DNA from 4 places in the Thermoanaerobacter ethanolicus JW 200 genome. Region 1 is predicted to be linked to each of the others. Evidence: riboswitches for the same ligand, from Rfam matches in the RefSeq annotation. Region 1 holds a riboswitch; each other region holds the start of a gene.
What was found. A riboswitch is a leader RNA that binds a small molecule or an ion and turns the genes downstream of it on or off. The one in region 1 is predicted to bind fluoride.
Positions count from the first base shown of each region.

Region 2: linked by a shared signal. The riboswitch ahead of EB239_RS12125 (dynamin family protein) and the one ahead of EB239_RS00670 (MutS-related protein) in region 1 are both predicted to bind fluoride.
Region 3: linked by a shared signal. The riboswitch ahead of crcB (fluoride efflux transporter CrcB) and the one ahead of EB239_RS00670 (MutS-related protein) in region 1 are both predicted to bind fluoride.
Region 4: linked by a shared signal. The riboswitch ahead of EB239_RS12195 (DUF6062 family protein) and the one ahead of EB239_RS00670 (MutS-related protein) in region 1 are both predicted to bind fluoride.

Region 1 is NZ_CP033580.1:105,462-108,649, forward strand. Features, by position in the region: gene EB239_RS00665 (MutS-related protein) at 1-278, opposite strand, end outside; gene EB239_RS00670 (MutS-related protein) at 275-1,810, opposite strand; fluoride riboswitch at 1,881-1,954, opposite strand; gene EB239_RS00675 (hypothetical protein) at 2,199-2,555, shown strand; partial or broken gene EB239_RS00680 (IS110 family transposase) at 2,670-3,188, opposite strand, start outside.
Region 2 is NZ_CP033580.1:2,409,906-2,413,093, reverse strand. Features, by position in the region: gene EB239_RS12140 (bis-aminopropyl spermidine synthase family protein) at 1-136, shown strand, start outside; gene EB239_RS14660 (hypothetical protein) at 231-380, shown strand; gene EB239_RS12135 (hypothetical protein) at 408-833, shown strand; gene EB239_RS12130 (class I SAM-dependent methyltransferase) at 851-1,480, opposite strand; fluoride riboswitch at 1,668-1,727, shown strand; gene EB239_RS12125 (dynamin family protein) at 1,831-3,188, shown strand, end outside.
Region 3 is NZ_CP033580.1:451,013-454,200, reverse strand. Features, by position in the region: partial or broken gene EB239_RS02295 (HD-GYP domain-containing protein) at 1-666, opposite strand, end outside; gene crcB (fluoride efflux transporter CrcB) at 721-1,104, opposite strand; gene crcB (fluoride efflux transporter CrcB) at 1,101-1,505, opposite strand; fluoride riboswitch at 1,567-1,626, opposite strand; gene recR (recombination mediator RecR) at 1,675-2,274, opposite strand; gene EB239_RS02275 (YbaB/EbfC family nucleoid-associated protein) at 2,284-2,619, opposite strand; gene dnaX (DNA polymerase III subunit gamma/tau) at 2,686-3,188, opposite strand, start outside.
Region 4 is NZ_CP033580.1:2,422,862-2,426,049, forward strand. Features, by position in the region: gene EB239_RS12180 (MFS transporter) at 1-228, opposite strand, end outside; gene EB239_RS12185 (HEAT repeat domain-containing protein) at 218-643, opposite strand; gene EB239_RS12190 (hypothetical protein) at 640-969, opposite strand; gene EB239_RS12195 (DUF6062 family protein) at 962-1,618, opposite strand; fluoride riboswitch at 1,673-1,732, opposite strand; gene EB239_RS12200 (peptidoglycan D,D-transpeptidase FtsI family protein) at 2,001-3,188, shown strand, end outside.

The DNA of each region.
Region 1 (3,188 bases):
TCAATTGCTTCTACTGCTATATTATAGATATTCCTAACAATGGAAGAATTTTTTAGAGAATCCTTCAGAACATCTTGGCGATATAATATTGTATCCAGATCACTATACACGCTGGATAAAACAGATTTTTTGGCTACTTCAAATAAAAAATTATCACCAAGGGACATAGCATTGAACAAAGTGTTTAATTCTAAATCCTGTATCAATGCTTCTTCGTTCGAGGGCAATTTTTGTTGCAGGTCAAAATCATGATCTCTATACATAAGTAAAACTTTCATGATTTTATCCTCTCCTTTAAGCAATTATACGTTAGCCTGTATTTTTCAGCAATTGATATGGCGTATGAAAGCCCATCAGGAGGTCTTCTAACAATTTTATATGTGCGCAATGCCGGATTCTCAGGAACTACCGTACTGACCATACTTACAATTTTTTCGCTTAAGAATGCCAATTCATCTATAAATGTTACCCAGACGCACAGCACATCTAATTGTATTATTTTTTCCATTATCTTCTTACTTAAAAATAATGCGTCTTTTGCTGTGGTAGAGGTAAAAATTTCATTCATTATTATAATACTGTTTGATGTCGCATGAGCAAGAATATTGTGAATTCTAAACAATTCATCTTCCAGTTTTCCACGAAGATCTTTAATATTTTCTTCCTTTTCAAAATGTGTAAATAGTTTATCAAAAAGAAAGAGTTGCGCTTCCTTTCCGGGAACAGGGCAGCCTATACTGGCCAAATAATGCAATTGTCCAAAAGTGCGTGCAAATGTTGTTTTGCCTCCCTGGTTCGGACCGGTAATTACAAATATACGCTCTTTACCTTTTAAATAAAAATCATTACAAACAACAGCCGAATTTTCGTTGATGAGTTTATAAGCCAGAGCTAAATCAAATCCTTCGTAATTATAAACTTCCTTGCATTTACTAGATATTTGTGGATAACAAAATTTTAGTCCAGCGCGCTTGAATAGTGCCATATATTCCAAATAAGCAATATAAAATTGTACTTCCCTATCAAAAGTAGCTATTGTCTCGTCTAAATAATCACTATTTTTCATACAATAATTATCAAGATTAGAAAATATATCATGATATAACTGAGCTACTAAATCCAATATTTTTGCTTCGACATGGTTCATATCTGGCCAATCAGAAAATTTGACTTTATAATCCTTTGCTGCTTCCTGTTTGAATTTTTCAAACGTTTTTTCTACTTCTATACTGTAATCAATTTCAGATTCATATTTACGAACCGTCACACGGTTACCTTTTATTAACAAGCAATATTTTACTGTAGACAAATCAGCTTTAAGTTTTTTCGTTTCACTCAGTAGCAGCTGAAAACGGTCAGAATTAATATAATCTATCAAATATTGACGAAATGCTAAAAAACCACGAGATTTTAACTCTACAGAAGACAAGTCTTCTACTAAATCAGTAATTGCATCACAGTAGATTTCTACAGCATCCAAAAACCATCTTTCTTTCTGGTATTTGTAGTAAAGTTTGTCTGCTTGAGCAAGGTGTTTGCGCATTTCTTGCATTTTTTCCGCAAATGATTTTATATCCTCAAGCAAAACTTCATTTTCAAGATCTTGCATTATTTCATGGCGATACTTGATAGTATCAATATCGTTTAAAGGAGTGTAAAAAAACAGTTTTAAATTATATTCTTCTTTGCCTCTTGTTATGACATCTATAATTTGATCAAGATTTAAGTCAACAAAAAAATCAGGCGCTTCGAATGTTTCTTTTTTTACTCCATCTTCGTTTTTTTCAAATAATATGCTATGGAAAGGCATAAGAAAGTACCTCCCTTTCAAAGTTGTAGGCAAATGCACTAAATACAAAAAAGCTGACAACCCCTACGTTTTTACCGTAGAAGCCATCAGCTGTTTATCAGCAGTTCGGATTTTCCAAAAGGGGGCTTCATCCCTTTTTGAATATTATATCACTTTTTTATGAAGCCTGCAAGAATATGTGAAAATTTACTTCAAAGCATAATGTTTATGTTTATTTGTTTAAAATAAAAAGATTTTTGTATTGTTTTATATCCAAATTTTGTAATACTGCTTATTATTCTATAAGTAAACTTAACAATATAAAATACTAGATATCATTATTTTGTAGTATAATGATAATATGAGAAAAATAAATATTCATTCATTTTATGTTTTGGGAGGGATCTTATTGAATAAAGGTAAAAGTATAACATTCAATACTTTAATACATTGGGAAGAATTTCGCAAGCGTATTATAGTTGAAGGCATTATAACAGGTTTCTTTGTTGGATTGATTATTGCTATTTTAAGATATATTCTTGAAAAAACAAATATTCTTGTAATAAGTGTATACAAAATTCTTCATACAAATCCTTACTTGTTAATTGGCTGGATAATTTTCCTTTCTCTAATAGGCTTATTATTGGGTATAATAGTGAAAAAAGAACCTATGATAAGCGGTAGCGGTATACCTCAAGTTGAAGGCATGATTATCGGTTATATAAAAGTTAACACGAAAATAGACTATCTAAAAGGAGAATTTTGAACATTGACAACTGCATAGGCTTAAACATCCAGCCAGAAAAAAGGTAATAAATATTAAACCAATGCTTTAAAAGCATCAGCTGGGAATTTTTGTAAAGTTATCTAATTATACTACTTAAATTTGGGACACTGTTACTTCTAAACCCAACTTGCGAGCTTCGTTAATAATCCGTTTAACGCGAATTATTTCCTGTTTCTTTCGCACTTCATCGAAAATTCTTTCATCATAGTCAGTGTTATTTTTAAGCATAGTATAAATGATAACTAATATTTTCCTGGCAAGTGCTACTACCGCTTTTTTTGTACCACGGCGCTGCTTTACTTTCCAATACCATGTGGCAAGATATGAATCCCTTATGCGGGTTATACTCCATGCTACTTCACACAGTATCCTCTTTATATAAGTGTTTCCTTTTGTTACTCGAGTGGACTTTTTTTTCCCGCACTTTCATTATTACCGGGACTTAATCCTGCCCATGAGCAAATGTGCTCTGCAGTCTTGAATTTATCCATATCTGTACCTATTTCAGCAATTATTGCAGCAGCTGCCGTTACATCTATGCCAGGTATTCCATCTAGCTGTTCAATCTGTCTCTTGTATTTTTCAATCTCAGCATTAATACTCTCTTCTATC
Region 2 (3,188 bases), 610 kb from region 1:
AAAACTTAATTGGTACCGGTCTTCTATGTATCGTATAGAGACCTTAAAAGATTCAAAAGGAATTGAAAATGAATATAAACCTTGTGAATTATACGTAGACGAAGAAGCTTTAATATACAGAGGAGACAAAGCATAGGCTTCCATACTAATGTGGAGGCCTATATTTATTATTCAGTACAAGCACAAGACAAACTATAAAATCATATGTAAAAATGAGTATATAAAATTTTATGAAAAGAGTGATCGCTATGAAAGAAGAAAAAGAAGGATTAAATGCTTATTTGCTTGTAATTGTACTTTCGTTGATTCTCTATTTCGGTTTGGGTTATGCAAAACCTGAAGAGCCAGCGATAATAATTTTTCCACTGCCAATAAGATGACATAAAAGTTATAGGGGGAGAAAATACATGTTTTCATCGGATAATTTAGAATCCCAATTGAAAGATTTGCTATTAAAGCTAGGATTAAGGGAAAATAGCGAAGAGAATGGTCAAAAAGAAAATAAGGAGGAGGATAAAGATGAAGAAGGTGGAGAACATCCTGATGTAGATGGAGGGAATGGTGATAAAGGGAATGGGGAAAATGGTGAAAAAGATAATACAGGTGGAAAAGGAGGAGATGAAAAAAAGAAGGGAGTCTTAACCCCTTCACAGATAATGGTTATTTTAGGTATACTTAGCGGAGCTTTGGAACCTATCTCAATAATTGTGGATAGAAATCAAAATGTGCAAATTGTTTTATCAGGTACATTGATAGAAAAAATAGAATCAAAAGAGGATACGCAACCCAAAGAAGGGGATTTTTTAGACAACGTAATAAAAGCTTTGTTTTAAAAAGTGTAGTTCAAATATCATTTTTTAGCGCTTATTACTATGAAGGAGCCTTTGCCAAAGCCATATCTTACAGGTTCTTTTTCTTTTATTTCATCAAGTTTTTTAAAAATGGTCTGTGAGAAATTGAAATTTTTAAATCCTGCTTCGTAAAGCAATTCAACTATTTCACTTGTAGAATAAAACGTTGCTTCTTTGTAAAATAGACTTTTTTCTTTATTTGCTTGATATATTTTGCCAATTGTGCTCTCTCTATCTACAAAGCCTATTAAAATTGTACCGCTATTTTTAAGTACTCTAAAACATTCTTTGAAGGATTTTAGCACATCGTCTACAAAACATACAGTCGTCACCATTAAAACAAGGTCAAAAGAGTTGTCTTCAAACGGAAGATTTTCTGCTACTCCATCTACCACATTAAGACCCCGTTCTAAAGCTATTTTTCTCATTTGATAAGAAGGTTCTACTCCGCTTTTTATACCTAGAGGTACTGCAAACTTTCCAGTTCCGATTCCTACTTCCAACCCTTTTTCAAATTTCGGCATAAGCAATTTTACAGCATCTAATTCCGATTGATAGGCGTATTCATTTTTTTCAAACCATTCTTCATATCTGTCAAAATGTTTTTCAAAAGCAGATATTTTAGGCATAATTTCTCATCCTTTCTAAAACTTAAATTTTTATCCACTTTTCTATGCTTATTCTTTGAAAGTCACAGTTTAATAAACCTCCCCTTGCTTTCATTATATCATATAACAAAAAATATAATGCACGCATATCTTTAGCTTTTACTATCTTGCAAAGTTTTTACATTTTGGGTATAATGATATTGACAATTGTATAAAAAGTGATGGAACTCACTTCAACCGCCGAAAGGCTGATAGTTCCTACTTGGTGTAAAAGCCAGTAGGAACTATTTTGCTTTTTAGGGGGTGATAGTAAAGTAAAAATGTCACTCCATATCTGAATTTCGATTATACTGTGGCTAGGAGGTGAGATTATGAAGAAACAATATGACCAGATTAAAAAAAGTTTAGATGTGATATTTGAAAAAATAGAAAGAATATCAAAAGATATCAATATTAAAGCAGTAGGAGAAGCTGTTTCAGAAGTTAAAAATAAATTTTGCAATAATATTTTTTATCTTGTGATATTAGGACAATTTAAAAGAGGAAAATCAACATTTACTAATTATATGTTAGGAGCTGATATACTTCCAACAGGTGTTGTTCCTTTAACATCTGTTATAACAAAAATCCAATATAGCCCTGATATATGGGCAAAAGTTCTATATGATGATGGCAGAAGTGAAAATATTGACATTAAAGAATTGGATTTGTATTGCACAGAAAAAAACAACCCTAAAAACATAAAAGGAGTCAAGGAAATACATATAGGATATCCTTTTGAGTTTATAAGTAATGACGTAGTAATCATAGATACACCGGGAATTGGTTCAGTCTATAAACATAATACAGATGTTGCATATAGTTATATAAATAAAGCTGATGCTGTGATTTTTTTGCTTTCAGTAGACCCTCCTATAAGTGAACTGGAAAGGGAGTTTTTGTCTAAAATATCTGAAAATGTTAATAAAATATTTTTTGTTTTAAATAAAATTGACTATGTAAATGAAATGGAGCTAAAGGAAATAATCAATTTTAATGAAAATATTGTAAGAGAAATTACAAAGAATAATAACATTTCTATTTATCCAATTTCTGCTAAATTGGCATTAGAAGGCAAAATATCAAAAGATAATAAAGCAATTGAAAAGAGTGGAACTCAAAAGCTGGAAAATGATTTGCAGAATTTTTTAATAAAAGAAAAAGAAAAAGTGTTGCTTGAAAGCTATGCCAAAAATATTGAAAGAATTATTTCGATGTGCCAAACTTTTTTTGAAAGCAGTATAAAATTGAAACAAATTCCATTAGAGCGTCTTGAATCTAATATAAAATCTTTTGAGAACTTTATTAAAGAAGTTGAAAAAAGCAAAAAAGAAATATCCTTATTGTTTCAAGGTGATATGAAAAATATTTTACAGAATTTTGATAAAAAGATGGAAGAATATAAACAGTTTATCAGTATAAGAGTATCAGAAAAGATAAAAGGATATTACCACGGTATTCGTGACTTTAGTCGAATTAATCAGAAAAAAGAGCTTGAAAAGTACCTCGAAAGAGCTATTATAGAAGAATTTGAAAAATTAAAAGGTCATATTGAAAGGGATATTGAAGAACAATATAGTAAAGCTTTGTCTATTTATCTTTTAAGGCTCAATGCAGTCATTGATGAAGTAAAAACAGTAGCAAACGAATTGTTCGGCATAAATCTGGAATATTTTAAAAGCGTAGGTGG
Region 3 (3,188 bases), 350 kb from region 1:
ATTATCGATAATCTGTGCAAAAACCTCTGCTATATCCTCTAATTCATTAATTCCTATTGAAACCGTGTCTTTAGGTTCAATCCTTTTTAATATACTTTTTATATCAAAAAATTTATAATCAAGCCAAAATTTTTCTTGTCTTGTAAGGTCAAGTAATGCATTTGCAACCACGGGATTAAACATCTTGCCAGTACCACTTTTTATACCTTCTTTGATATTATTCCGAATATTATACTCACTTTCTTTCCCAACCGATGAGGTGTACCGTATATCAAATTGATCAGATATAAAAACAATCTGAGCTCCTAAAGGAATAGAATCGCCATTTAGTTTAAAATGTCCGCTTCCATCGTAATTTTCATGATGATATCTTATAATATCCGAAAAATTTTCTCCAAAGGGCAACTTCTTTACAATTTCACTTCCTCTTTCACTGTGTTTCCACCATTCGTCTTTGTTAAAATCTTCGTATATATCTCCTTGTCCTATATCATGTAACAAAGCAGAATAATACACTTTTTTTGTTTCTTTTTCATCCAAATTCAGCATCTCAGAAATCCTTAGAGAAATATAAGCCACCCTTCTTGCATGTCCCATGTTCTTATACTCTTGCACGTCAAGGGCCAAAGATAAAGCAGACAGCAGATTATTATAATTCAAATTCACATTTTATTCCTCCTAACTGATATTTATTTTCTACTGACATATATTATACACCAATCAAATCAATTTTCCCATATAATTTCCGAGATAATATCCCAATACTCCTCCTATTAGTCCAAATATAATTGTTAAGGACATATATATAAATGCATGAAAATATTTTTTATTCTTGATTAAGTCTACTGTCTCATGGGAAAAAGTTGAGTATGTTGTAAAAGCACCTAGAAATCCCGTTGTCAGAAAAAGTTTAACATCATAGCTTAAATTTACATTTATTTTAGGACTTGATAAAAAGTTTAATAAAAACGCACCTAATACATTTATAATAAAAGTTTCGATAGGAATAACTATCTCTCGGTTTTCCTTTATATGCCGCGATATTTCATATCTCAATATTGCTCCCAAAATTCCTCCAATTCCTACATATAGTATACTTGTCACTGTTCTTCCTCCCGCTCCTTTAGTAAGTCAAAAGTTTTGTCAGCAAATTCAAATCCTAAATAAGACATCAAAAGGCCTCCAAATATTGATAAAATTATATAACTTAGAGCAATATAATCTTTCCCTGCTTTTAATAAATTTATTGTTTCCATACTAAAAGTAGAAAATGTTGTAAAAGCCCCAATAAATCCTGTTGTTATCGCCAATCTCAAATTAGTATTTACCTTGTACTCATCCATAGTAAAATTAGCAATAAAACTTAACAAAAACGAACCTAAAATATTTATCATAAAAGTTTCAAAGGGAAATGCAGTGTGATACATCTTTGTAAAGTAAATTGTTATTAAATATCTTAGTACTGCTCCAAAAAATCCTCCAATCCCTATATAGATGTATTCCATGAAAATCTCCCTTTCTGTTTACATTTTTGGGCAATAAAAAGCTCCTATTAGGCCTTATATCATCCTAATAGGAGCCATCAGCGTTTCCGCATTTATGGCGAGCTCCATCGCCTTCTGTTATTTACTACAAATTTATTATAATAAAGTACAAATGAAAATGCAATACCTTTTACAATTCTCTTCTACCTTCAAGAGCCCTTGAAAGAGTTACAACATCGGTGTATTCCAAGTCACCACCTACCGGCACCCCATGAGCAATCCTTGTGACTTTTATTCCTAACGGTTTTAATAGCTTAGCAATGTACATTGCTGTCGCTTCTCCTTCTATGTCAGGATTTGTAGCAAGTATGACTTCTTTTACATTTCCATTTTTTACTCTGTCTAAAAGTTCTTTAATTTTTATATCTTCAGGGCCAACGCCCTCTATAGGAGAAATAACACCATGAAGTACATGATACACTCCTTTATACTCTCGTATTTTCTCCATTGCAACAACATCCATAGGATGAGAAACAACACATATAAGAGAATGATCTCTTTCTTTATCACTACATATGTTACAAACCTCTGTGTCAGTTATGTTATAACAAATTCTACAATACTTTATCTTTTCTTTTGCATCAATAATCGCTTGAGACAAGCTTTTTACCTCTTCCAAAGGCATATTTATTATGAAAAAAGCAAGCCTTTGTGCTGTTTTAGGACCTATACCGGGCAACTTTGACAGTTCTTCTATAAGCTTCGCTATAGAAGTAGAATAATAGTTCATTTTTTCACCTCAAAACAGTCCAGGAATGTTTAGTCCTCCGGTTATCTTTGCCATTTCAGAAGCAATCATTTCTTCTGCATTCCTTAACGCTTGATTAACCGCAGCTAATACAAGGTCTTCTAACGTTTCTACATCATCTTTATCTACAACATCAGGATTTATTTCAATACTTACAAGTTCTTTTCTGCCATTAGCAACTGCTTTTACCATCCCACCACCGACAGTAGCTTCTACAGTCTTTTGCATTAGCTCTTCTTGCATTTTCTTTATTTCTTCTTGCATCTGTTGGGCTTGTTTAATCATGTTATTTATATTAAACCCGCCCGGAAATCCGCCTTTTGCCATAACACTATAACCTCCTAAATTTTATTCTAAAAATATTTATATGCTTTTTTGAATTATTTGTGAAAATTATATTATCTCTATATCTTCACCAAAAAACTCCTTAACTTGCTGTACAAGTAATTCCTCTTCATTTTTTCTTAATTCAAACTTCAAAGGAATTGCCTTCCCAACTAGTTCTTTTAATATTCCTTCAATAAAACTTTTGTTTTCCGCTTTGCTCAATTCCTCCTTTAATAAAGCATACTCTTCAGGATATTCTACCACAATTGTTCCTTTTTTTAAATAAGGAATCCCTTTTTCTATAAAGGCATACAAAGCTATTCTTTCTTTTTTTATCATTTCTTTTACTTCAGCCCACACCTTTTCTAGATCTATATCCTCTTGCTGTACTATTTGCGATGCCACGTTTTCTTCTTTTTCTTCTTCTGGCGAATTTATTTTTTTATTTTTCTCTTCTTTTTCTTCCCTCAGAAAAAATTGTCCTTTTTCTAATTTGTCTTCTATTTGTTCTACTCTTGCTAGCAAACTCATCATATCGTAAGAAATTTCCGGCTTTATCAACCTCAAAA
Region 4 (3,188 bases), 590 kb from region 1:
CCCAATCTTATCTGAAATTATTCCGGATATTATTCTCATAAGGCTTACAACTGTAGTGACACTTCCCTCTATTAAACCTACCATTTCTTTACTCAGTCCCAGAATCTGCGTATAAAAAGTAGGCAAAATAGGTACAATCATATCCTGACTTAATCCACCAAAAAATGCAACCCACCCCAAGACTTTAATGTTATTATTCACGTTGTTTTTTATCTCTTTATTTTCCAATTGACTCACCTTCCTTATTTGCCACTCTTGTTTTAATTTTCTCCAAAGAATTTTCAATGATATTTTTTGTTAAAATTGAGAATTTATCTTTGTTTTCTAAAAGAAACCTGTGAGACTCTTCTCCGCCAATCTCTCCAAGAGCCCAAACAATAATCTGTTCAATATATGGGTCCTTTTTACCCCCATTATTGCGTAAATGTTCTATCAATACTTTTTCTGCTTTCTTTATTTTAAGTTCCCCAATTATTTTTGCTGCCATGTAAGCAACATTATAGTCTGGATGATTTATAGCTTTTATAAGTTTTTCACTGTAATCATCCTTTGATATATTTTTAAAATCATATCCGCAATTCGAGCACTTTTCTTCTCCAATTTCAGCTATTTTAAAACACACAGGACATATATATCTCATCATTCATCAACCCTTATACCTAAAGTTTTTTTAAGATATCTATTTTCAGACTCATAACCTTTTAATCTTATTTCAAGTGTTTGGTTGTCACGCATCAACTGAAAATTTTTAAATTTCATTGCAGAGTATTTAGACGCCATAGAAATAAGCTGTCTTCTTAAGTCATCTTCATTAGGATTATCCCTTTCTATTTGATATGCTTTAATCCCCATTTCAAAAATAGCTCTATATGCATCTTCTTCTGTAAAACCATCTTTTTCAAAGTCAGCAACTAACTCTTTGATTTCTTCAAAGCTTTCATCAGTAATTTCAAAAGAAATCCTAATCATAATAGCCACCTCTCAATAATTTCAATGCTCTTTCAAACGAATCCTTGGAGTCATACCATGGTTCATCATGAAATCTATAATCAAATTTTGTTATAAACCATTCAAGATCAGTAATATTTTTTTCAATTGCCGTTTCATTTATTTTAATTATTTTCTCAATTTGTGGTGTAATATCCTTTTTAGCTTCTATAAGCATATTTAGGTGATGAAAACACAATTTAGACAACCCTTCACTATGCTTTTCAACAAATTCTTTATCAGTATGTAAAATATCTATCAATATATGCATCTGGTATTTATCTCTTTCACTTAAATAATCACAAATAAGGCATTTGTTTTTTGTTTCTTTCGCTCTTTTTTTCTTTAAAGACTTACGTTTGTCTGTAATCTGCTGCAATTTATAACTGATATTTGCTTTTAATGCAATTGCCAAACCCAATTTATCATATGAATTATTCAATAATTCCAAATGATAATGGCAGAAATTTGTCTCTCTTATTTTGACATACATTTCAGGGTCTTTTAAAACCTCATCTTCAAACAAATGCTCACAATAGGCTTTTTCTTCGTCTTTTATAATCTTGCATATTGGACAACCTCCCTTATATTTTTCAAAAACCTCATACAATGGAATAAATTCTAACTTCATGCAGATTCTCATCCTCTCTTTTTTGTCAAATAAACAAAAATGGCCTCTACATTCAACAATGTAGAAGCCATTAGCCTTCACGGCAATAAGGTGAGCTTCATCACCGTCATTTAATTTTTCTCTATAATAATATTATACATTTTTTAAACAAAAATACAAGTGAAAAGGCTACATATTAAAGACTGTTTTTCGGTTTGGATTTATGATTTTTGCTTAGCATTTAATAAAGCTTAATTATTTTATCTTTTTATCTAATTATACCACAAAATATCTATGGTATAATTATATTGGATAAACAAAATCTTTATAAAAAGGGGTTAGAATAAAATTGACATCATATGTAAAAAAACGAACATTTACTATATTCGTCTTTCTTACTATCATGTTTTTCGCCCTTATTGTAAGGCTTATATGGATACAGGGTATAAACTCCGAAAAACTTGCCATGGCAGTCGAAAGGCAAAGTACTGCTGATATCATATTAAAGCCTCAACGGGGCAATATTTATGATGTAAACGGGAATATACTTGCCTGTAATGTTCCAGCAGGAGATGTATTTGCGGCTCCTAAATTTATAAAAAACCCAGAAAAAGTTTCTGAAGAACTCTATAAATATTTAAATATGGACAAAGATTCACTTTATAAAATTCTTTCAAATAAAAAATCAGAATGGGCTGTACTTGGCAGGTCCATTCCTCTTGAAAATATAAATAAAATAAAAAGTCTTAACATACCAGGCATATATGTAGAAGATACTTTTATGAGAAATTATCCCAACGGCAAAATGCTATCACAAGTATTAGGGTTCACAGGAATTGATGGCAATGGTTTGTATGGCCTTGAATATTCTTTAAATAAATACTTAAGTGGTGTACCTGGCCGTGAAATCTCTCTTGTAGATGCAGAAGGTAGAAAAGTAGGAGTCCCAAGCAAGCTTTACAAACCTACAAATGGTGATAATATTGTCCTCACAATTGATTCTGTAATACAAAGTTATACAGAAAAAGCTATAAAAAATGGCTATGAAAAGTATAAACCGCAAGATGGTATAACAGCAATAGTTATGAATCCAAAAACGGGTGAAATACTTGCAATGGCTAACTTGCCTGATTTTGACCCAAATAATCCGCAAGATGTACCTTCACAAGAATATTGGTCAAATCCTGCAATATCAAGTATTTACGAACCCGGTTCGGTATTTAAAGTGATAACCGCTTCTGCAGCATTAGAATCAGCTGTAGTTACGCCAAACGAAAAATTCTATGACCCTGGGTATTATATAGTCTCCGGTAGAAAAATTAGAAGTTGGACAGTTTTGGGAGATATAACTTTTTCGCAAGCTATTGAAAAATCAAGTGATACAGTTTTTATGCAGGTGGTAGAACGTTTAGGCCTTGACACTTTTTATAAATACATATATGCTTTTGGTTTTGGCTCGCCTACGGGGATTGAACTGCCCGGCGAAGCCAGTGGAATGATTTTGCTAAAGTCAAAAGTATACCCCGTAGACCTCGCCACTATGTCATTTGGTCAGGGAATTGCCGTGACTCCTATTCAAATGATTACGGCT